DNA from 4 places in the Crystallibacter crystallopoietes genome. Region 1 is predicted to be linked to each of the others. Evidence: riboswitches for the same ligand, from Rfam matches in the RefSeq annotation. Region 1 holds a riboswitch; each other region holds the start of a gene.
The links. Region 1 has a riboswitch for cyclic di-AMP ahead of AC20117_RS23350 (hypothetical protein). Riboswitches for the same ligand answer to the same signal wherever they lie in the genome.

Region 1 (5,586 bases):
CGCTGAACGTCGCGGCCCAGCGCAATATCGAAGGCTGGGTCCAGCAGAACCGGGCCGGCACTTCAGCTGCAAAGGCGGCCGACGCCGCTGCTTCTTCCCAAACCCCCACCAATGCAGAAAGTGATCATTCATGACCGGAATTAAGGCCCAGGGCGAAAAGAGGCTGGTCCTCGCCTCAGGCAGGGCACACCCGGAACTCGCCAAAGAGATCGCCAAAGAGCTCGAGATCGATCTGCTTCCCACCAGCGCGTACGACTTCGCCAACGGCGAGATCTACGTCCGCTTCGAGGAAAGCGTCCGCGGCACCGACGTCTTTGTGATCCAGGCACACCCGGCCCCGATCAACGAATGGCTCATGGAGCACCTGATCATGGTGGACACGCTCAAGCGGGCCTCCGCCAAGCGCATCACCGTGATCGCCCCGTTCTACCCGTACGCCCGGCAGGACAAGAAGCACCGCGGCCGCGAGCCGATCTCCGCCCGCCTGGTGGCGGACATGTACAAGACCGCCGGCGCCGACCGCCTCATCTCGGTGGACCTGCACACTGCGCAGATCCAGGGCTTCTTCGACGGCCCGGTGGACCACCTGATGGCCATCCCGCTGCTGGCCGACTACGTCCGCACCCGCGTGGACCTGGACAACGTCACCGTGGTCTCCCCGGACACCGGCCGCGTCCGCGTTGCCGAGCAGTGGGCCGAGCGCCTCGGGGGCGCCCCGCTGGCCTTCGTGCACAAGTCCCGCGACGTCAATGTGCCCAACCAGGCCGTGGCCAAGACGGTTGTCGGCCAGGTCGAAGGCCGCGAATGCGTGCTGATCGACGACATGATCGACACCGGCGGCACCATCGCCGGCGCGGTCCAGGTGCTCATGAACGCCGGCGCCAAGGACGTCATCATCGCCTCCACCCACGCCGTGTTCTCGGATCCGGCGGCCCGCCGTCTGGCCGAGTCCGGCGCCCGCGAAGTGGTGGTCACCAACACGCTGCCGATCACCGCGGACAAGCAGTTCTCGCAGCTGACCGTGCTGTCCATCGCTCCGCTGATCGCCCGTGCCATCAGCGAAGTGTTCGAGGACGGTTCCGTCACCAGCCTCTTCGACGGCAAGGCCTAAACCTCAGTCCTAACCGGGCTAACTCCGCGGCGTCGGCCGGTCTCCTTGGGATCCGGCCGGCGCCGCGTCGTCGTTAGCTGCAGTTCTCTCGCCCAGGGACGTCTTGCGTAAGGGATCGGTGCGCCGCTGCACGGCCGAGGCCCACACCCACGTTGTGCGCCTGATGCCGGCGTCCTCCCAGGTCACCTGCACAGCCCGTGACGTCCAGCCGAACGCCTCACCCTGGACCAGTTCGGCGGCACCGGGAAAACGGATCCACGCCCACACCGGCACGCCCGGGACTACCCGGGTCACCTTGTGATGCTCAAGATCCAGTTCCTCGGCGGTCAGCGATACCGGCTCCGCACGCTTCGCGTAACGGGCTGCCACTCGCGCTGCAGCATCCCGATCCATAGTTAAAAGTAGAACACATCTTCGATAAAATGTGACAGAGAGAGGGTGACGGAACGTTGGTTCCGCCACCCTCTCTCTACAGCCTGGCCCCAAGAGGCCGGGACAAAGCCTACCGGCTGCTGCTGCCGTCTTCGTCTTCACCCAGCAGGGAAACGGGGAGGCGCAAGTCCACATCCACGTCAGCGCGGACGCGGAACCGGCGATGCTTCTCCCTCTCCTCATCCCGGGTGTCGGCAGTAGGCGAGGGCTCCGGCGAGTGCCGCTCCTCGGGGTCGGCAGCTTCGCTGGTCGGAGCCGGCTCGACGGGGGCCGCCGAATGGCTGGGTACGGTTGATCTTGTGGGTTCGGGCTCCTCAGGCACCGCTCGGGTGCTCTGCTTGGCCGGAGGGCTCGTAGCCGGACTTGTCGGTACAGCGGCGTCGGCGGTAGGCGAGGCTGTCGGCTCAGGTGAACCTGTGGTGGCCGCAGTGGCCTTGTCCGCCGCGTCCGTCGCAGTCGCTGTGGCCTTTTCAGCCGTATCCGTGGCAGCCGCAGTAGCGCCGGCAACCTTGTCTTTGGCGGCGCCGGTTGCTTCCCCGACGACGCCGGGAAGCGGTGCCGCAGCCTCGCCGGTGGAGTCTGCGGCGGACTGCGTGGTCATTGGAGCGGGTCGCTCGGTTGCGTCCCCTCCAAGAGTCGGCTGGGCCACACTACTCGGAGCGACCTTTATATCCTTCTGTGCGGCCGCTGTGCTGTCTGTTGTCGGCCGGCTGAACGTCGGCTCAGCTTCATTCAACGGCGCTGAAATGGGCCAGGCTTTAACGGATGTCTGCAGTTGGGGTCGGCCAGCGCTGGCTTCCTGGGATCCAGCCTGATTCAGGGGCAGGGCGGCCGCAGCGGCCACCGTGGCAACTACGGCCAGGCCGGTGAGTGCCCCGACGCTGCGGAAGGGGACAGCGGATGGGGCTTGGTCCTTGGCGCGGCGGCGGCCGCGGACGAGACTGGTGACACCATGCGACGAGACAGTGGGACCGGCGCGCCGGCGTCCACGAGAATGGTTCTTCACGGGATTCCTCTCTACACGCCTGCGAAGTTAGCTGTCGGATTCGAGACGGAGCATCTCGGCCCGGCCGGGACCGCAGCAGAACGCCGCGGACAACTAGCCGCACTTCACCCCAAGGCGCCGCTGGCGCCACTTCTGGTTCCTCCACCTCTGCCAGTGAATTTGAACGGACAGGTACGCTGGCAGAGCTCGGCGTGCGGACCCGGCCACAACCCTTGCCTAGGGCCATGGCGCGATTAAACGTATCGAGCGCGCTGAACCGTTACAAACTCGTGACATGTGTTTGTGGTCACTTATTGGAAGATGAATCTTTTCACCAACCTCTGGCGTGTCGGATTGTCGGAACTTAGGCTGAATTAGTCATCCCAGCGCATGCCACCTCCCCAAGGCACGGGATGGATGGACCTGGCCAGGGCAGCGTCTCTGGCCAGGTCCATCAACTTCCCGTCGTAGTGAAGCCGCGCCGGATTTCCTCGGTCATGCCTGCGGTGCTGTAATCAGGAGAGAAGCGCAATATCGGGGAGAATGAGTGAATCAGGGCAACGCCGACAGTCATCGTCACGCCGTTCGTACACTGTTGGCCGCCGCGGCGGTTTCGCTGCTGTCAGGGTGTGCGGCTTCGGCTTCCATCCCTACTTCATCGGCCGCCACCGGGTTCAACACAGGCGAAGCAAGCGAGAACACTTCGGCTCCGAGCCCTCAGCCACCAGGTCCTCCCGCTACCCTTACAGCGGTGACGCCCGCACCCGATGTAACCTCTATACCGGCTGCTCCCGACCTCACCGCGGAGGAGGCCGAAGCCGACCGGTTGGCGATGGAGCAATTTCTCGCCAACGCCTGGGACACCATGGATGCCAAGCGACTAAGCGACTTGGCAATCGGGGACTGTCTCTACTTCGATTACGATTACCAGGCCAAAACCACAGCCATCTTCACGGTTGACTGCACCACGCCGCATGAGGGCGAAGTGATGGCCACCTACCGGCACCCCGATTCCGAATATCCTGGACAGTACAACCTCGGCGGAAGCGTCGGGCCCGTTTTTGGCGAAGTAGCAGATGCAATGCGGGAAGCCGGGCAGTGGCCTACCACGACAAGCAAACATCTGAATCCTACCGAAGCTGATTGGGAAGCCGGCGAGCGGACCAGTATCGACTTGCTCCGCCACAATGCCAGTTCCGGCCTGTTGGAACGCGGCTACCTCGACACCGACCACGTGACGGTCACGGAAGTGCCTGACAGAGGAACCGCGTCCAGCGACCTTGCGAATACCTTGGAAAACCGCGCCGATCCGGCCGAAAGCAACGTTTATCCCTAGCGCCCACAGGTGCCCCTCGCTTAGGCTAACCGTACTTGGCAGCCACCACCGCCTCCGTTGCCGGCGGCTGTCAGGGCTCGACGGCAGCGGAGCGGGTTCTCAATGGCGAGAACCCTGGGGGGAAGCAGTTTTCTTTATGAGGGACTGCACGTGTGGCAGCCCGTGGGGGAGCGGGCTGCCGCAGCGTCCGCATGGGCGCTCACGGCAATAACGGACCAGGGGAGACGGTCCGCCACTCGCACCTGCACCGGCACCCGACGTGTGCCGGTCTTTTTTGGGGGAACAAGATGACAGACAAGCCAGCGCAGTCAGCGGCGTCCAATCCGAAACCGCCCAAGGAAGCGCGCCCGAAGAGACGTGATGCCATGAAGCGGCTGCGCGGAGGATTTGCCGTGGTGGCCGCTGGCACGCTCATGTCGGCCGGTCTGGCCCTGCCTGTTCTGGCTGACGACGGCGGAGCAGAGTCATCGGGATCAGCCGCCGAGATCGCGGGGCTGGCTGCGGCGGCCCCTGCCGAAGCCACGCTCGCCGGAACGGATGATCCGGCGGAGGGAACAGGCGAGGCCGCTGAAGTTGAAGCCGCGGAGGCACCCGAACCTGCTGAAGCGACAGCCGAACTGCCCGTTGAACCGGCTCCTGCCCCGGGTCAGGAGCCTGCCCCGGCACCGGCTGTGCAGGAAGCGGTGCCAGCCAACCAGCCCGCCGCGCCCCGGGCCGCGATCGCCGGCAGCGAGGATGACGCCGGGCACGACGACGAAGACGCCGAGGCCGAAGAAGAGACCGAGAACGAAGAGACCGAGAACGAAGAAGCCGAGCATGAAGAAGAAGGTGAAGACGAAGAAGAAACCGAGCCTGAAGAGGGCGACCACGAGGACGCAGCCGGCCCGATCGTCGCCACCAAGACGGCCAATGCGGTGGAGGCCCTCGGCGACGAGTCCGAAGGCCGCTGGTACATCAGCTACACCATCCAGGTAACCAACCAGCCCAACGGGGACGGCGACTACAAGGACGAAGAGGAGTACACTCTCTCGGACACGCTCTCCTTCGGCCACGGCATCGAGATCGAATCGGCCACCTGGAGCAATGGCAACACGGAAAGCCAATTCCAGGGCAACACGGCCGAGCTCGCCACCGAGGACGACGACGTCGAGCTGGGCGAAGGCAAGAGCCACTTCTACCACGTGTACGCCACGGTCAAGGTTGCAGACGGCACCCCGGAATACGAGCTGACCTGTAAGGACGGTTATTCCGGCGGCCTGCTGAACAAGATCTACCTGGACGGCAACTACGTCGATTCGGCCTGTGCCGATGTCCCGCACGCGCCCAAGTACCGCGCCAGCTTCGAAGTTGATAAGAAGTGGGTCATCGACGACGAAGAATTTGACCACGGCAGCCAGCCGTATGGCTTCGACGCCTGGCTCAAGCTCGGTCCGGACAGCGAGGAAATCGCGGACGCAGCATGGGATACGCAGTACACGGACTTCTACAAGGGCGACTACGTCTACCTCAAGGAGGAAGTCAAGGTTCCTGAAGGCTGCTTGGTGGACTACAGCGAGGGCCTCGGCGAGCGGGAACTCATGGACAAGGACAGCGCCTTCACAGTGGTGAACCACGTTGAATGTGAACAGAACCTGACGCTGGCCAAGGACATCGACCCCGAGGACTACTGGGACTACGCGGAGAAGTGGACGCTGACGGCCACCGCGGAGGGCGCCGAGGAGC
Region 2 (5,586 bases), 1.4 Mb from region 1:
ACCGTCACTTTACCCGTTGCTTATTCTACGTTTTTCAAACCCTTCAAGGGGCCCCCTATGTGACACTGCGCTGGGGGGCGTTCGTCTGGTTCCCGTTCCCGTCGCGAAGCGCCGGCCCGTGCGAGGCGATGTTCCGGTCATCGTTGCCGTAGCGGTAGTCCGCCCGCCTGCCCGACAGCAGGCGTTGACAGCCAGCGCGGTATTGTCGCAGCGGACACGTGGAGAAAATGTTCCGCCGTGTAGTGGCGGTCCTGGGCAAGGGGGCGGCCAGTATGAGTTGTGTTCGGGCATGTCCTTGACTCTGCCACTGACCGTGGCGACGATATGGGGAACGCACTACGGCGACACTTGCCTCCAACCTTCCGCACCCGATCCCAAGGAAAACGAGGGCAACATGATTCCAAGCCTTGTGACGCTTGACAGTTCGATCCCTTTTCTCCGCGAAGGCTACAGTTTCATCTCCTCCCGCTGCGACAAGCTCGGTACTGACGCCTTCCGGACCCGGATAGCAGGGCGACAAGTTATCTGCATGCGCGGAGCAGAGGCAGCGGCTCTGCTGTATACGAGCGGACAGTTCACGCGACAGGGCGCATTGCCGCCGAACACCCTTCGCCTGCTCCAGGACAAAGGCAGCGTCCAGATGCTCGATGACGGTCACCACCGCCACCGCAAGGCCATGTTTATGGATCTCATGTCTGAGGACTCCGTCAGCCGTCTCAAGGACATTTTCGAGGGCGCCTGGCTGGACCGGGCTCAAGAGTGGCAGGAACCGGTGATCCTGCATGATGAGGTGCGGCTCATTCTTACCCGGGCTGCCTGTCAATGGGCGGGTGTGCCGGTTTCCGACCGCGGCGCCGAGACCTTGGCCCGCGAGCTCAGCCGTATGATCGACAAAGCAGCCTCCTTGGGCCCGGGCAACTGGTGGGCTCAGTTGCGCCGGAACCGGACGGAAAAGTGGGCCACCGAGCTGGTCGAGCGGATCCGTTCGGGCACGGTGAAGACACCAGCGGGATGCCCGGCCTCCCAGATCGCAGGCCACAGGGATGTCGACGGCGATCTTCTGACTGCCAAGGTCGCAGCTGTGGAGCTGATCAATCTGCTGCGTCCGACGGTGGCTGTGGGCCGCTTTATTGTGTTCGCTGCACTGGCACTGGCGGAATATCCCCGCTGGCGCTCAAAGATTGTTTCGTCCGGACCTGATGAGCTGGAGGCGTTTGCGCAGGAAGTCAGGCGGTTTTACCCGTTCTTCCCGGCTGTGGGCGGAGTCGCCCGCGAAGAAGCCGTCTGGAGGGACAACAGGCTGCCGGCCGGAACCTGGGTCCTGTTCGACCTGTACGGCACCAACCGCGACGGCCGGGTCTGGGCGGATCCGCATGCATTTACTCCCGACCGTTTCCGGAACCAGGAGATCACTCCGCATGCCTTGGTGCCCCAAGGCGCCGGGGACGCCGGGAGCACGCATCGCTGCCCGGGGGAGCGCATCACGCTGGAGTTGGTGAAGGCGGCAGCACTCCTGCTGTCTACTACTGACTGCCATGTGCCGGTCCAGGATCTGGGTATCAGCCTTCGCCGGATACCCGCTTTACCCGGCAGCGGCTTCGTCCTCATGCCGCGGGCCCCGCTACGGGCAGGGTGAGTTCCCGCGGCGCCGGCGGGGAGGCCTTTGGGGGATGGCAGCATAAGGTGCGGACAGCTGGGTCCATCGTCGTGTTTCAGTCGTCGGCGTTGTCCTCGACAAGTTCGCCTTCCCAGGCTTCCCCGCCTTCGTAGACGGCGAAGGCGGCAATGATGAAGCCCGCCACCGGGTCGAGCCATGCGGACTATTCGAGAACGCAGTGACTATCATCCGTCCGACGGTTGTCCTCATGCGCGAAGACGAGTTGATCGTCCTCTTCGCCTCGTCCGTACAGCCTTTCCTCGAAGAAGCCGCCATCTTACCCTGACCGTAATTTAAACAGCCCGCAGCCCCGCCGAACCACGCGGTGCTTGGCAAAGAGAGGACACGTGATGAAGTCAGATACGGACAAGAACCAGGCAAACCGCGGGCAGGGCAAAGGAGGAGGGATGAAGATGAGCTATTGGCGTTTCGGCGCGATGATCGCCACCGCCACCGTCGTGATGTACGGGCTCATGTTCATCGACACCTACGCGCTGGAACACTTGCGGTGGAGCAAGAGCCGGATGTACATGGCGATCACGATGGGCGGCGTGATGGCCCTGGTTATGCTCGGCTGGATGATGAACATGTACCGGAACCGGAAGGTGAACATAGCCATCGTGGGGGTGGCTTTGCTCGTACTCGCGACCTCCATCAGCCTCGATCGCATCCAGGCCACCATCGACGACACCGCGTTCATGAACTCAATGATCCCCCACCACTCCATGGCGATCCTGCGGTCGGAACGGGCCGGGATCGAGGACTACCGGGTGTGCGAGCTGGCAGTTGCCATCAGTGAGGCCCAACGGCGGGAAATCAGCGAGATGGAATGGCTCGTCAACGACATTGCGGAGAACGGGCCGGCGGAAACCGCCGACGAGGCTGAAAACCGACAGGTACCGGAGTACGAGGTGAGTGCGCTCAGGAACTGCCAGGGCGTTTCATCTGCACTGAGTTTGCCCTAGTACGGCCACAGGATCACGCCGCAGAACGTCTGCCTACCCTAGCCCTTGCCGCATGATCGTCGGCGTTCAGTCAACGGTCAGGGAACGTTGCTCTGCCGCACATAAGGTGCCGATAGTGTGGAAACCGCCTCATAGGTGCTAGTGAACAGGGGCACCGGCCATGGCCAGGAGTAACTCCCAATCTCCTAGTCCGGTCGGTGCCCGGTCATTTAAGCATCGGGACGGCAGCTGTCTTTCTTAGCCTGCATGCGAACGAAAAAGCAGAGCCTCAGTCCGTTTCCTACGCTTCTTCCACACGGATTAGCGGACCTAGATTGCCATGAATGCCGCGCTTCGCCAACCGGAATGCTTCATCCCTTCATCAGCATTACATGCCTCGGTAACCGGGCCTTGGTGCGCGTCCGTTTTGCGTTGTTACCAATTCGTTATGTAGGGTGGCAATCACGTCGGCGCTTCCTGGGCCGGCCCCCTCGGAATGGCTTTGCCTAACTCTGCCACCGTTCCGAGTCCGTTCGCCAAACAGATGGCAGAGGCGGGGGACCCACGTTTACCGGGCTCCCTCCAGAGCCCTTGGGGTTAAGCCGCAGTGCACCACGGAGCGATTTTCCGAGGTGGAACGCGGCCGGGTGACTCCCATCCGAACCCGACAGCTTACCTCGCAGGCATTGGGAGAGGCTACAACCTTGTTCAAAAACAATCACGCACGCCACCGTGCCACCCCGGTCCACAGCAACCCGTTCAGCGGAGTTTCGAAGGCCGTTTCGTCCCACGCAGGTACCGTTGGCCGCAGTGCCGCAGTTGTCACCGCTGCCGGTGGCCTGATGCTCGGCGCCGGCCTGCCCGCCAACGCTGCCGCAGAAGTGGATTCCAGTAACTTCGCCGCATCGACCCAAGCTGAAACCGTTGCCACTCCGGCATCCGCTCCTGCCTCCTCTGATGAGGGCGCTGCAACCCACACCGTCAAGGCCGGCGACACCCTCGGCAACATTGCCGCGCAGCACGGCGTCGACCTGAACGAGCTCTTCGCGGCCAACGGCCTCGACTGGACGTCGATCATCTACCCCGGTGACATCATCCAGCTCCCCGGTGCCGCGCAGGCGCCGGCTGCCCAGGCCCCGGCCCAGGCCGCACCGGCAGAGACTGCTCCGGCCCCCGCTCCGGCCCCGGCAGAAGCGCCGGCACCGGCCGAGCCGAAGGAAGAAGCCTTCACGGTTGCTGCAGCAAGCGCCAACATTGAACCGGCCGCCAGCACTTCCAGCATCGCCGATGTCGCCAAGTCCATGGTGGATTCTCCGTATGTCTACGGCGGAACTTCACCGAGCACCGGGTGGGACTGCTCCGGCTTCACGAAATGGGTCTACGCCCAGGCAGGCATCGACCTTCCCCGGACCAGCCAGCAGCAAATCGCGGCCATGACGCCGACCAGCAACCCGCAGCCGGGCGACCTGGTATCCCAGAACGGTGGAGGCCACATCGGTATCTACCTTGGCGACGGCAAGATGGTCAGCGCCCTGAATCCGGGCGATGGCACTTTGGTCCACCCGATCAGCTGGATGCCGGTAGACGGTTACTACACCGTCCGGTAAATCCCCGCAGCCGTGCATCTGCGGCAGCCATAGAAGTATGCACCGTCGGAACCGCCGACGGTGCATACTTCTTTAACTACAGCTTCAGTGGCATCTCTGCCCCGGCCCCCTACGCTTTCCCGCCGGGCACGCTCAGCCAGCCGGCCCTACATGGCCAGGGGGCCTTCGAGGGCCGCCCACAGGGGCCCGGCAAGGAGGCCAAGCGCCAGACTCGAGACCGCTGCTACACCCGCAGTCGCCGCGGGCCAGGCGGCGGCCCCGCCCGCTTGCGGGAACCCTAGGGCACCTTGGTGCGGGCGGGCGAAGACGGGGGCGAACCAGCGCAGGTAGTAGAAGAGGCTGAGCAGACTGTTGAGCATCACTGCCAGGGCCAGCCAGCCGTACCCGCCGTCCCAGGCGGCGGTGGCGGTGGTGAGTTTTCCGACGAACACCGCCAGTGGCGGAGTGCCCACCAGCCCCAGCAGCGCAACGAGCAGGGCCAGCGCCAGCCCCGGACGGGCCCGGACAAGGCCCCGGTAGGCCGCCAACTCCCGGTGCCGGGGCAACGCGGCGGTGACGGCGAAGGCGGCGACATTGGTGACGGCATAAGCGGCCAGATAGAACAGCAGCGAGGGCAAGGCCAGGCCGCTGCGCCCGGCCGCCGCCACGGGCACCAGCAGGAATCCAACCTGGGCCACGGTCGACCAGCCCAACAGCCGGCGGGGGTCATTCTGCCAATAGGCGGCGAGGTTGCCCAGGAACATCGACGCCGTAGCCAGTATCGCCGCAACGAACAACAAAGTGTCCTCACCGGTGGAGACCGTATCGACGAGCCTGTACACCGCCACCAGCGCGCCCACTTTCGGGACCGTGGTGAGGAACGTGGCGGCGGTACCCCCGGTGCCTTGGGATGCGTCGGGCACCCAGAAGTGGAAGGGCACCCCGCCGGCTTTAAAGAGCAGCCCGGCCAGCACGCCTAATACACCGGCCCCCACGGCCGCCCCCGGGGCGTCGGGGAGAGTTTCCCGGAGCAGGGCGTAACCGGTGCCGCCCGCCAAGGCATAGAGCACGGTGACCCCGAGCATGAGCAGGATCCCCGACAGCGCGCCCATAAGGTAAGTCTTCATGGCGGCTTCGGCCCCGGACCGGCCACCGGCCAAACCAACGATCCCGTACAGGGGGATGCTGGCCAGCAGGAACCCGGCGATGAGCACCAGCAGGTCCGAGGCTCCGGCCAGGACCATCACCCCGGTGGCGGCGAACAGCAGCAGTGCGTAGGTGTCGGATTCCCGAGGCGAAGCGGCTATCTCCCCGGAGGCCACACCCAGCACCAGCAGTGTAGCCACGGCGGTGACGATACGGGCCGTGCCCGTGGCGGTGTCAACGGCGAAGGTGCCGC
Region 3 (5,586 bases), 590 kb from region 1:
CCCTGGCCCCGGCCGCCCTGCGCATCCTCAGCCGCGCCCGCTTTGCACTGCCGCCGGTGCTGGCCTCGGCCACCGGCGCCAAGCACCGCCAGGTCCGCAAGCTCGTGGCCGGTTTTTTCACCCCCGCGAAAGTCGCCGCGATCGGACCGCAGGTACGGGAGCTGACCCAGGTGCGCACCGCGGAGACCGCCGAGCTGCTGCAGCACGGCCCGGCGGATCTGGCCGACGCGGTGGCCAAGCACATTCCGCCGATCATCATGGCGGAGCTGACCGGCATCCGGTGCCCCGACCTGGACGTCCTCAAGCGCTGGAGCCGGGACTCGCTGGAACTGTTCTGGGGCTGGCCGCCCGAGGACCGCCAGCCGGTCCTGGCGGAGAGCGCCGCAGAATTCTACGGCTGGCTGCGCGGCGAAGTGGCCACCAGCCGCGGCACCGGGTCGCTCTTCGGCGTGCTCGATGCCGCCGGGCTCACGCCGTCGGAAATCTGCTCGCTGGGCTATTTCCTGGTCATAGCGGGGCAGGAAACCACCGCACAGCTGATCGGCACGTCCTTCTACCGCGCGCTGCAGGAGCCGGGACGCTGGCAACAGCTCGGAGCCGGGGCCAGGGCAGGGGCGGGGGCCGAGGCCGGGAGCGGAGCCGACTCCAGGGCTCCCTCCGGGGCCAAGTCCTTCGTGCGGCAGGTGCTGGCCACCGAATCCTCCGTGCATACCTGGCGGCGCGCCGTTCCCCGTGACACTCGATTAGGCGGCACCGAGCTCCCCGCCGGCGCGGAAATCCTGCTCGAGCTCAGCGGCAAGCATCCTCCGGACACAGGCGGAACCGCCTATTCGCTGGCGTTCGGCCACGGCTTGCACCGCTGCCTGGGCGCCAAACTCGCCGAGCTGGAAACCGTCCTGGTGCTTGAGGAGACGGCCCGGGCACTGCCGGCGGTGCGGCTCACGGGGCCGGATCCGGACTGGCTACGCCTGCTGTCCTTCCAAACCCCGCTCACCGTCACGGTGGAACAGGAGGAAAAGTGACCGACACTCCCGCCCCGGCCGGTTTGGCCAGCCTGAACGGCTTGCCGCCGGTCATCTTCGTCACCGGCACCGACACCGGGGTCGGCAAGACGATAACGACGGCGGCGCTCGCCACCGCTTTGCCGGGCACCGTTTCGGTCTACAAGCCGACGCAGACCGGGGTGGCCGACGGCGAGCCCGGCGACATGGACGAAGTGCGCCGACTCTCCGGCGTCGCCGCGGTGTCCGAGGGCATCCGGCTGCTCGAGCCGATGGCCCCGGTGGCAGCTGCCGGGCGGCAAAGCGCGGCCCTGCCTCCGCTCGCGGACCACGTCCGGCACATCGAGCAACTCGCCACGGGATCGGACCATGTCCTGGTGGAGGGCGCCGGCGGACTTCTCGTGGAGCTCGACGACGAAGGCAGGACGCTCGCAGACCTCGCAGCGCGCGTGCGGAACTCCGGCGTCGGCAATGCCCATGAGCAGATTTCCGTCAGTCGAGGCTTCGGCGGCGGAGGTTCCGGCGTCGTCGTTGTCTGCCGCAGCGGACTGGGCACGCTGAACCACACCCTCCTCACGCTCGAGGCCCTGAGAACGCGAAGCCTCGCAGCCGCCGGACTGGTCATCGGCTCCTGGCCGGCGGAGCCGAGCGCGGTGGAAGAGGACAACCTGCGGTACCTGCAGAATCTGGATGTGCCGTTCCTCGGCGCCATCCCGCAGGACGCCGCAGCCCTGCACCCGGCCAGGTTCCAAGCCGGCGCCCGGGAGTGGTTCCGACTGCGCTAGCGCTGGGCAGCCGGCACTAGCGCTAGCAGCCGGCGTTGGGGCCAGCAGCCGGCGTTGGGGCCAGCAGCCGGCGTTGGGGCTAGCTGGTGGCGTTGGCGCAGGCGTCCTGCAGTGCGTTCACAGACTCGGCCGGCACTTGGTCTCCGGCCTGCGCAATGTCACCCATCGGCGTCGTAATTTCGGCGGGCACGCCGGCCTGTTCGGCGGCATCGACGAGGCCGGCAAGCAGTTGCTTCTCTCCTGCGCTGATCGTGCCGTCCGCCACAGGTTTGCAGACCTGCTGGAGTACTTCGTCGACGGCAGCCGATGTGATTCCTGACACAGCATCAGAGGCGGCCTGGCTGGCGGCATCCTGGGCGCCGGAAACGGCGTCGTTAGCCGCATCGGTGGCGGCCTGTTCAACCTGGCTGCACCCCGTGATGAGCAGGGAAAACATTACAAAAACGAGGGCAAAGCTGCGACGGATCATCCGGCAAGATTACTACGGAACGACGCCACCGCCCGAACCCAATTCGCTGGCCGTCCACTAGCACCAAGCCACCCCGAAACCCGCCATTGGCGGCGTGTCCGTTTTGCGGAGTTATCAATCCGTTATGTAGGGTGGCAACCACGTCGGCGCTTCCTGGGCCGGCCCCCTCGGAATGGCTTTGCCTAACTCTGCCACCGTTCCGAGTCCGTTCGCTAGACAGATGGCAGAGGCGGGGGACCCACGTTTATCGGGCTCCCTCCAGAGCCCTTGGGGTTAAGCCGCAGTTCACCACGGAGCGATTTTCCGAGGTGGAACGCGGCCGGGTGACTCCCATCCGAACCCGACAGCTTACCTCGCAGGCATTGGGAGAGGCTACAACCTTGTTCAAGATCAATTCCGCACGCCATCGTGCCACCCCGGTCCACAGCAACCCGTTCAGCGGAGTTTCGAAGGCCGTATCGTCCCACGCAGGTACCGTTGGCCGCAGTGCCGCAGTTGTCACCGCTGCCGGTGGCCTGATGCTCGGCGCCGGCCTGCCCGCCAACGCCGCAGCCGACGTATCCTCCAGCGACTTCGCCGCCACGGCCCAGGCTGAGACTGTTGCCGCTCCGGCCGCAGCACCGGCACCGGCCGCCTCGGAAGAGGCTGCAACCCACACCGTCAAGGCCGGCGACACCCTCGGCAAGATTGCCGCGCAGCACGGCATTGAGCTGAACGACGTCTTCGCCGCCAACGGCCTCGGCTGGGAATCGGTCATCTACCCGGGCGACGTCATCCAGCTCTCCGGTGCCGCACAGGCTCCGGCCGACCACTCTGCACATGCTGCTCCTGCTCCGGCCGAGGCACCCGCCGCCGCTCCGCAGGAAGAAGACTTCACCGTTGCCGCAGCCAGCGCCAACATCGAGCCGGCTTCCGTCAGCACGGCCAGCACCTCGGGCATTGTCGCCACCGCCAAGTCCATGGTCGGCACCCCGTACGTCTGGGGCGGCACCTCCACCAGCGGCTGGGACTGCTCCGGCTTCGTGCAGTGGGTCTACGCCCAGCACGGCATCGACCTGCCCCGCGTCACCACCGCACAGGCCGGCGCCCTGACCCCGACCAGCAACCCGAAGCCGGGCGACCTGGTTCTGCAGAACGGTGGAAGCCACATCGGCATCTACCTCGGCGACGGCCAGATGATCAGCGCCCTGAACCCGGGCGAGGGCACCAAGGTGCACCCCACCAGCTGGATGCCTGTAGACGGCTACTTCACCAAGTAAGCCCTGCGGCCGCACAGCCGCACTCTGCATGTAGGCACGCTCCTATATATAGGTATGCACCGCCGGATTTTCCGGCGGTGCATACCGCGTTAAGTGGGGCATCTTATGTGGGGTGTACCCCTTTTGGGAGCCGGCGGGAATAGTGCTTCCACTATGCTGGTTAGTCTTGCTATCGTCGCCTCGCGCAGGCACCGCTTCCCCCGAAAACCATTGAGGATACCTTCCGTGAGCCAACAGTCCCCGGCCGAACCCGCCGTCGTAAATTCCGGCGCCGCGCCAGTACCCGGACCGGGAAGCGACGGCGTCGACCATAAGCGCCGGAACAACCGGGTTATCCGGTTGTTGCTGGCTGCCTCGTTTGTGGTCATCCTGAACGAAACGATCATGAGCGTCGCCCTGACCGAGCTGATGGACGACCTCGGCATCACCGCGCGCGCCGCCCAGTGGCTGACCACGGCGTTCATGCTGACCATGGCGGTGGTCATTCCGATCACCGGTTTCCTCTTGCAGCGCTTCAACACCCGGCCCGTCTTCACCACGGCCATGTCGCTCTTCTCCGCCGGCACGCTGATTGCCGCGATAGCGCCCGGGTTCGAGCCCCTGCTGCTGGGCCGGATTGTCCAGGCCACCGGCACCGCCATCATGATGCCGCTGCTGATGACCACCCTGATGACCCTGGTGGCTCCGGCCGAGCGCGGCAAGACGATGGGCAACGTCTCGATTGTCATCTCCGTGGCGCCGGCCATCGGGCCGACCATCTCCGGCATTATCCTCAACGCCTTGTCCTGGCGGTGGATGTTCTGGCTGGTGCTGCCGATCGCCGTCGCCATGCTGATCATCGGGAACCGGCGGGTGGACAACGTCACCGAACCGAGGCCCGTGCCGCTGGACCTGTTCTCCGTGGTGCTCTCCGCGTTCGGCTTCGGCGGCCTGATCTATGGCCTGAGCCTGGTCGGCCAGGGCTCCGGCGAGGCCGGCGAGACGGTGTCCGCCATGCCGATGTGGATCTCCTTCGGCGTGGGGCTCGTGGCCCTGTCCGCCTTCATCCTGCGCCAGCTGAGGCTCCAGCGGCGGGACCGCGCACTGCTGGACCTGCGCACCTTCCGCTCCAGCACCTTCGCGGTGACCGTGGGCCTGATGGTCATCAGCATGGCCGCACTGTTCGGCACCATCATCCTGCTCCCCATCTATATGCAGCAGGTGCTTGGACTCGAACCGTTCCAGATCGGCCTGATGCTGCTGCCCGGCGGGCTCCTGATGGGTCTGCTGGCGCCGTTTGTCGGCCGGCTCTACGACCGGTTCGGCCCCACCGTCCTGCTGGTGCCGGGAACAATGCTGGTCAGCGTCGTGCTGTGGTTCCTGTCCACACTGACCGAGAACACCTCCCCGTTCACGCTGCTGGCCGCGCACATTGTCTTGAGCATCGGCCTGGCCTTGCTCTTCACTCCGCTGTTCACCGCCGGCCTCGGCGCGGTGAAGCCGGAACTCTACTCGCACGGCAGCGCCATCATCGGCACGGTCCAGCAGGTGGCGGGCGCCGTGGGCACGGCCTTGTTCGTGACCGTGATGTCCATCCAGTCCGCCGCCCTCGCCGCAGACGGTTCGGCGGGTACGGTTGCGGTGGCCGGCGGCGTGCGTGCCGCGTTCCTGGCCGGCGCGATCATCTCGGTCTTCGCCGTGGCGGCAGCCTTCTTCGTCCGCAAGCCCGCGGACAACCAGGCTGCAGACCATGAGGCACCGGAGCATCCGGCAACGGCCAGCCAGACGCCGGACAGCCAGAGCGCGTCACCGGCGGAGTCCGCCGGCGCGTTGGCCGACGGCCGCTGAGGCCTGCCCCGGAGGTTTCGCTGACCGGCAGCCCGTAGGAAGAGCAAGGGCGTACGACGGCGGCCCCAGACTTCGACAGCGCACGTCACCTTTATGCGGCAGCGTCACCATCGTGATTCCGGTGGGCATGAGGACCGGAACTGTCCTCAATTCCCTTTCCGAACCCACCCGGCCTTTTCTAAGATGCCACCATGACGATCATCGAGGCCCGCGGCCTGACCAAGATCTACAAGACGAAAACCGGC
Region 4 (5,586 bases), 750 kb from region 1:
CACACCGATCTGGCCATAAGCCGACGCCACCAAAGCGGCACCAATACCGCTGGCAGCAACATCAGCCTTCGCCTCGGGCTTCGGCGCTTCCTCGGCCTTCTCAACCGGGGCAACAACCTGCTCGGCTTCCTCAACCACCGGAGCGACTTCCTCGGCCACAGCCTCAACCACAGGCTCCGGCTCTTCAACCACCGGAGCAGGCGTCGAAGTCACACCCGAACGCTCAAGATCCAGCTCAACAGCACCAGAAGCCTGCACAGCCTCAACCTGCACCCGCGACGGAGCCGCAGCAGCAGCCTGGACCGAAGCCTCACGCTCAATATTGGTCGCCTGCGCCGGAACGCCGACCGAAAGAACCAGACCGGACGCGGCAGCAATCACAGCAGCCTGGCGGCCCACGGAACCGGCATTCGAAGAAACAGCCTTGGAAATAGTCTCCAACGGGCTGGTACGGACGGGCACAGCACGGTGGCGGCCCAAAGCAGCAGTGTTCTTAGACACGAGTGATTACCTCTCCCAATGCCTGCGAGGTGAGCTGTCGGGTTCGGATGGGAGTCATCCGGCCATGGGAGCCCCGGCCTCAGCCAAGAACACCCACCACTTAACCCCAAGGGCCTCCTAAGAAGCCCGGAAGTTGGTTCCCCCGCCCCTGCCATGCGAAATCGTTGCGAACGGACCCCGGGAAGTGGCAGAGCTAGGCAATCCACCCGGAGGTGCCAAACCATGATTCGGATTTGGCACGAACAAGACGGTATACGATTTCCGGGGCTAAGTCACATTCAGATCACGGGCAATCCGCTTTGAATCCGCCAGACAGCGTCAGTCCAGCTCGGATCGTTTCATCAGACCCCGAAAATTCGCGGTTTTCTTCCACTTCTACGTGATTCAATTCACATTTTGCCGCCGTTACCTGAATGTGACGAAAAATGCGGGAAAAGCGGACGGAATACGGGAGTTGACCGAAATGGCAGGCATGGAAAGACCGATATAAAAATCAAGGAACGGGCCCGCATCCTGCACGAATGCGAACCCGTCCGCTTGAACATGTCGGCTGACTCAGCCGGCGGTGCTAATGCGTTTTAGCCGTTGGGGCGGATGAAGACCGGGCCCGAACCGATGTAGGCATCGGCCAGCGCGGTCGTGTAACCGGTCCAACCACCATGGATGGCCTGGCCGTTGCCCACGTAAATCGCGATGTGCGGCACACCGGCGCCGGCATCGTCGTAGTAGATCATGTCGCCCGGCTGCGGCGTCGAAACCTGGGTACCGTACGCCATGAACTGCGCCGGAGCCAGATCGCCCACGGAAATACCGGCCGAACGCAGCGCGTTCTCCACCATCGCAGTGCAGTCCTGCGACACACCGATCTGGCCATAAGCCGACGCCACCAAAGCGGCACCAATACCGCTGGCAGCAACATCAGCCTTCGCCTCGGGCTTCGGCGCTTCCTCGGCCTTCTCAACCGGGGCAACAACCTGCTCGGCTTCCTCAACCACCGGAGCGACTTCCTCGGCCACAGCCTCAACCACAGGCTCCGGCTCTTCAACCACCGGAGCAGGCGTCGAGGTCACACCCGAACGCTCAAGATCCAGCTCAACAGCACCAGAAGCCTGCACAGCCTCAACCTGCACCCGCGACGGAGCCGCAGCAGCAGCCTGGACCGAAGCCTCACGCTCAATATTGGTCGCCTGCGCCGGAACGCCGACCGAAAGAACCAGACCGGACGCGGCAGCAATCACAGCAGCCTGGCGGCCCACGGAACCGGCATTCGAAGAAACAGCCTTGGAAATAGTCTCCAACGGGCTGGTACGGACGGGCACAGCACGGTGGCGGCCCAAAGCAGCAGTGTTCTTAGACACGAGTGATTACCTCTCCCAATGCCTGCGAGGTGAGCTGTCGGGTTCGGATGGGAGTCATCCGGCCATGGGAGCCCCGGCCTCAGCCAAGAACACCCACCACTTAACCCCAAGGGCCTCCTAAGAAGCCCGGAAGTTGGTTCCCCCGCCCCTGCCATGCGAAATCGTTGCGAACGGACCCCGGGAAGTGGCAGAGCTAGGCAATCCACCCGGAGGTGCCAAACCATGATCCGGTCTTCGGCACGGGTTCGACACTATAACGTTTCATCTTCTAAGTCACATTCCGGTCACGGAATGGTGTGTCTTTGGTTACAGCCAACCCTTGGGGTCAACCATGTCGCCATTGACAACTACCTCAAAGTGGAGATGGCAGCCGGTGGAATTACCGGTCGTTCCGCTTTGAGCCAACAAATCCCCACGGCTGACAGCGTCGCCGACCTTGGCGCTAATGCTTGTCAGGTGGTTGTACGTGGTCTCCAGGCCGTTGCCGTGGTCCACTACGACGCGGTTGCCGTAGCCGCCAAACCAGCCGGCTTCCTTGACCGTGCCGCCAGCGGCCGAGTAGACCGGCGAGCCGCAGGCTGCGCCGTAGTCCTGGCCGGTGTGCATTTCACCGGCATATCCGGTTACCGGGTTAACTCGCATACCGAAGGGCGAGGTCATCTTCATGCTGTCCATTGCCATGGGCTGGGACAGCGTTCCTTCGCTGCTGACCGCCTTGGCATCGCCGCCGGATGCCACCATGACCTGTTCAAGTTTGGTGTCGGGATCGAAATTGCTCGTCAGGCCCGCGCGCTGGAAGTGCAGGTCTACTTCCGCTGCCGCTGTTACGGGCGCTGCGGCGACGGCAGCGACCTCGGCTGCTGCCGCGTCAACGGCGGGTTCGCCGGATGCAGAGGCACCTGCAGTGGTGGGCAGCAGGACAGTAAGCGCCATGCCGGATGCGGTTGCCACGATAGCGGCCTTGTGGCCGGCTCCTCGGACTACTGCGGTAACGGGCGACGGAGCAGCTTCGGCGCGTCGACGGCCGGTGCTTCCTGAACGCGGACGCGACCTACCTGCCGGGGCGGCCGAACGACGCCGTCCCGTGGCTCTTTGTTCTGACAAAAGTCTTCCCTCTCCTATAAGCCTGCGAAGTTAGCTGTCGGATTCGAGTAAGAGATAACTCGGCCACAAGACGTGCGGCATCAGCGCGGAAAGCAGCTGGTACCGAAATCAAGCGTGGCTTCACCCCTAGGCAGCTGGGTAGGCTGCCGATGGTGGGTCCTCCGCCCCTGTCAATGCGGGTCGCTGATCCGCTGACAGGGTTCGGCTACGGATCAGGTAACGCCAATGCATCGGCGTCAAGCAACAACTATAAAGGGAAACCCTTCAGAGTAATAATTCCTTTATCCAGACCTGTGGACAATGCGGTTAAGCGTTTCCAGCTGGGACGGTGTCGAACGCCACAAAGATGTGGGCAGCCACCTCGGGCGGCAGTTCGAGGGCGCCCTCGATCCCCGGAACACGTACTGAGATGTATTCGCCGACGGATTCCAGCTGCAGCTTGGCCCCGGGTTTCAGGCCGCCTTCATCAAGCTGGAGGAGCAACTCCGGCTCCACTTGGATCGGCTCGGCCAGCCGGATAATGGTCACGGTGTCCGACGGCTGGTACTTCCGCATGGCCTCTGTGAGATTAACAACACCGTTAATGAACTGCTCAGCAGGCTTTCCGCCCAAGGCCTCGAGCCCCGGGATGGGATTGCCGTAGGGCGACTCGGTTGGTTTGCCCAGCAGCTCATAGAGGCGCTGCTCCACGCGCTCGCTCATCACATGCTCCCACCGGCACGCTTCGTCGTGGACATAAGCCCAGTCCAGACCGATGACATCCGCAAGGAGCCGTTCGGCCAGCCGGTGTTTGCGCATCACCTCGGTGGCGCGGCGCCGGCCGTTCTCCGTAAGCTCCAGGTGTCGGTCTCCGGAGACAACAACCAGCCCGTCACGCTCCATCCGCCCCACGGTCTGGGAAACGGTAGGTCCGGAATGGCGCAGGCGCTCCGCAATGCGGGCCCGCAGGGCAACGATGTTCTCTTCTTCCAACTCGAGAATGGTCCGAAGGTACATCTCGGTTGTGTCGATGAGATCAGTCACTGGAATTCTTGCTCCTCAGCGCAGGTGGCGGGATAGATCCGAAAGCCGACGCACCGGCGTCGTGGTCCCCCAACAAGGTTATCTTGTTTGCCACAGGTGCCGATAATCCCGTGTTTGCACCAAGCGCAGGACAAATTACGGGACGCGACGGGGACAAGTCCATTATGCGAAATATGCGCGTCTCAAGTATCGGACGACGGGGCGGCTGCGACAGAATGTGAGGAGGTTCAAAGGCGAACTGTCTAGAGATCCCCGTAAGCCCGCCAGGAAGAAGCCTCTATGAGCGACCACCAGTCAATAAGCATTCCCGCAGACCTGCTCCCCCGCGACGGTCGTTTCGGTGCCGGGCCGTCCAAGATCCGCTCCGAACAGATCGACGCGGTCGTGGCGGCCGGCCGGGATCTGCTGGGCACCTCCCACCGCCAGGCCCCGGTCAAGAACCTTGTGGGCAGCGTGCGCGAGGGTCTTCAGACGTTCTTCCAGGCTCCCGAGGGCTATGAAGTCATCCTCGGCCTCGGCGGGGCCACTGCTTTCTGGGACGTTGCAACTTTCGGCCTGGTCGAGAACAAGGCGCAGCACCTCTCCTTCGGAGAATTCAGCTCCAAGTTTGCCTCGGCCACGAACAAGGCCCCCTTCCTGGCGGAATCCTCCATCATTAAGGCGGAGACCGGCTCCCTGCCCAGCCCGAAGGCGGAAGCCGGCGTAGACGTCTACGCCTGGGCGCAGAACGAAACCTCCACCGGCGTCGCCGCTCCGGTCAAGCGCGTGGCCGGCGCGGACGAAGGGTCGCTGGTACTCGTCGACGCCACCTCCGCCGCCGGCGGGCTGCACGTAGACGTCTCCGAGAGCGACGTTTACTACTTCTCGCCGCAGAAAAACTTCGCGTCCGACGGCGGTATCTGGCTGGGCCTGTTCTCCCCTGCAGCGCTGGAACGCGCCGAAAAGATCGGCGGCACCGACCGCTGGATCCCGGACTTCCTCAACCTGCAGACGGCGATCGACAACTCGCTGAAGAACCAGACCTACAACACGCCGGCGCTGACCACACTGGTGACACTGAACAACCAGATCGAGTGGCTCAATGGCAACGGCGGCCTGGAGTTCGCCGCCAAGCGCACGGCCGATTCCGCCGGCCGCGTCTACAGCTGGGCCGAAGCATCCGACGTCGCAACGCCCTATGTGGTCAATCCCGAGCACCGGTCGAACGTCATTGCCACGGTGGACTTCGATGACTCGGTCGATGCCGCCGCGGTCGCCAAGGTCCTGCGTGCCAACGGCGTGGTGGATGTTGAGCCGTACCGCAAGCTCGGCCGCAACCAGCTGCGCATCGCCACCTTCGTCGCGATCGAGCCGGAGGACGTCAGTGCCCTGCTCAACTGCGTGGACTACGTGATTGAGCAGCTGAACGGCTGATTCCTGCCAAGTGCAACACGAGGCGCCCTGGTTTTCCCAGGGTGCCTCGTTGTTTGTGTTGCGCGGGCGCTGGCAAGGGTTCGGGCCTCAGGCCTGGAAGATACCTTTCAACGGCCGCGCCGTGGCTCAGGCAGCCTACGGCTGTTGCTGCAGATAAGTAATGCGCAGCTTCCGTTTGGCAGTGCGG

Region 2: it holds a riboswitch for cyclic di-AMP, as region 1 does, so the genes downstream of both, AC20117_RS20605 (C40 family peptidase) here and AC20117_RS23350 (hypothetical protein) in region 1, are expected to answer to the same signal.
Region 3: it holds a riboswitch for cyclic di-AMP, as region 1 does, so the genes downstream of both, AC20117_RS11545 (C40 family peptidase) here and AC20117_RS23350 (hypothetical protein) in region 1, are expected to answer to the same signal.
Region 4: it holds a riboswitch for cyclic di-AMP, as region 1 does, so the genes downstream of both, AC20117_RS10780 (NlpC/P60 family protein) here and AC20117_RS23350 (hypothetical protein) in region 1, are expected to answer to the same signal.

Annotation. Positions count from the first base shown of each region.
Region 1 covers NZ_CP018863.1:3,048,314-3,053,899, forward strand. Annotated here, with positions in the region: gene glmU (bifunctional UDP-N-acetylglucosamine diphosphorylase/glucosamine-1-phosphate N-acetyltransferase GlmU) at 1-134, shown strand, start outside; gene AC20117_RS14255 (ribose-phosphate diphosphokinase) at 131-1,111, shown strand; gene AC20117_RS14260 (hypothetical protein) at 1,130-1,504, opposite strand; gene AC20117_RS23350 (hypothetical protein) at 1,614-2,549, opposite strand; cyclic di-AMP (ydaO/yuaA leader) riboswitch at 2,552-2,725, opposite strand; gene AC20117_RS14270 (hypothetical protein) at 3,280-3,864, shown strand; gene AC20117_RS14275 (hypothetical protein) at 4,152-5,586, shown strand, end outside.
Region 2 covers NZ_CP018863.1:4,484,140-4,489,725, reverse strand. Annotated here, with positions in the region: gene AC20117_RS20620 (cytochrome P450) at 530-1,636, shown strand; gene AC20117_RS20610 (DUF305 domain-containing protein) at 2,065-2,622, shown strand; cyclic di-AMP (ydaO/yuaA leader) riboswitch at 3,126-3,301, shown strand; gene AC20117_RS20605 (C40 family peptidase) at 3,306-4,208, shown strand; gene AC20117_RS20600 (NADH-quinone oxidoreductase subunit N) at 4,355-5,586, opposite strand, start outside.
Region 3 covers NZ_CP018863.1:2,460,996-2,466,581, reverse strand. Annotated here, with positions in the region: gene AC20117_RS11560 (cytochrome P450 family protein) at 1-1,022, shown strand, start outside; gene bioD (dethiobiotin synthase) at 1,019-1,786, shown strand; gene AC20117_RS11550 (hypothetical protein) at 1,866-2,255, opposite strand; cyclic di-AMP (ydaO/yuaA leader) riboswitch at 2,456-2,631, shown strand; gene AC20117_RS11545 (C40 family peptidase) at 2,636-3,514, shown strand; gene AC20117_RS11540 (MDR family MFS transporter) at 3,731-5,341, shown strand; gene AC20117_RS11535 (efflux ABC transporter ATPase subunit, DrrA-related) at 5,533-5,586, shown strand, end outside.
Region 4 covers NZ_CP018863.1:2,295,024-2,300,609, reverse strand. Annotated here, with positions in the region: gene AC20117_RS10785 (NlpC/P60 family protein) at 1-501, opposite strand, end outside; cyclic di-AMP (ydaO/yuaA leader) riboswitch at 507-675, opposite strand; gene AC20117_RS10780 (NlpC/P60 family protein) at 1,080-1,859, opposite strand; cyclic di-AMP (ydaO/yuaA leader) riboswitch at 1,865-2,033, opposite strand; gene AC20117_RS10775 (M23 family metallopeptidase) at 2,166-2,810, opposite strand; cyclic di-AMP (ydaO/yuaA leader) riboswitch at 2,968-3,180, opposite strand; gene AC20117_RS10770 (iron-dependent transcriptional repressor DtxR) at 3,270-3,986, opposite strand; gene serC (phosphoserine transaminase) at 4,266-5,399, shown strand; gene AC20117_RS10760 (MFS transporter) at 5,535-5,586, opposite strand, start outside.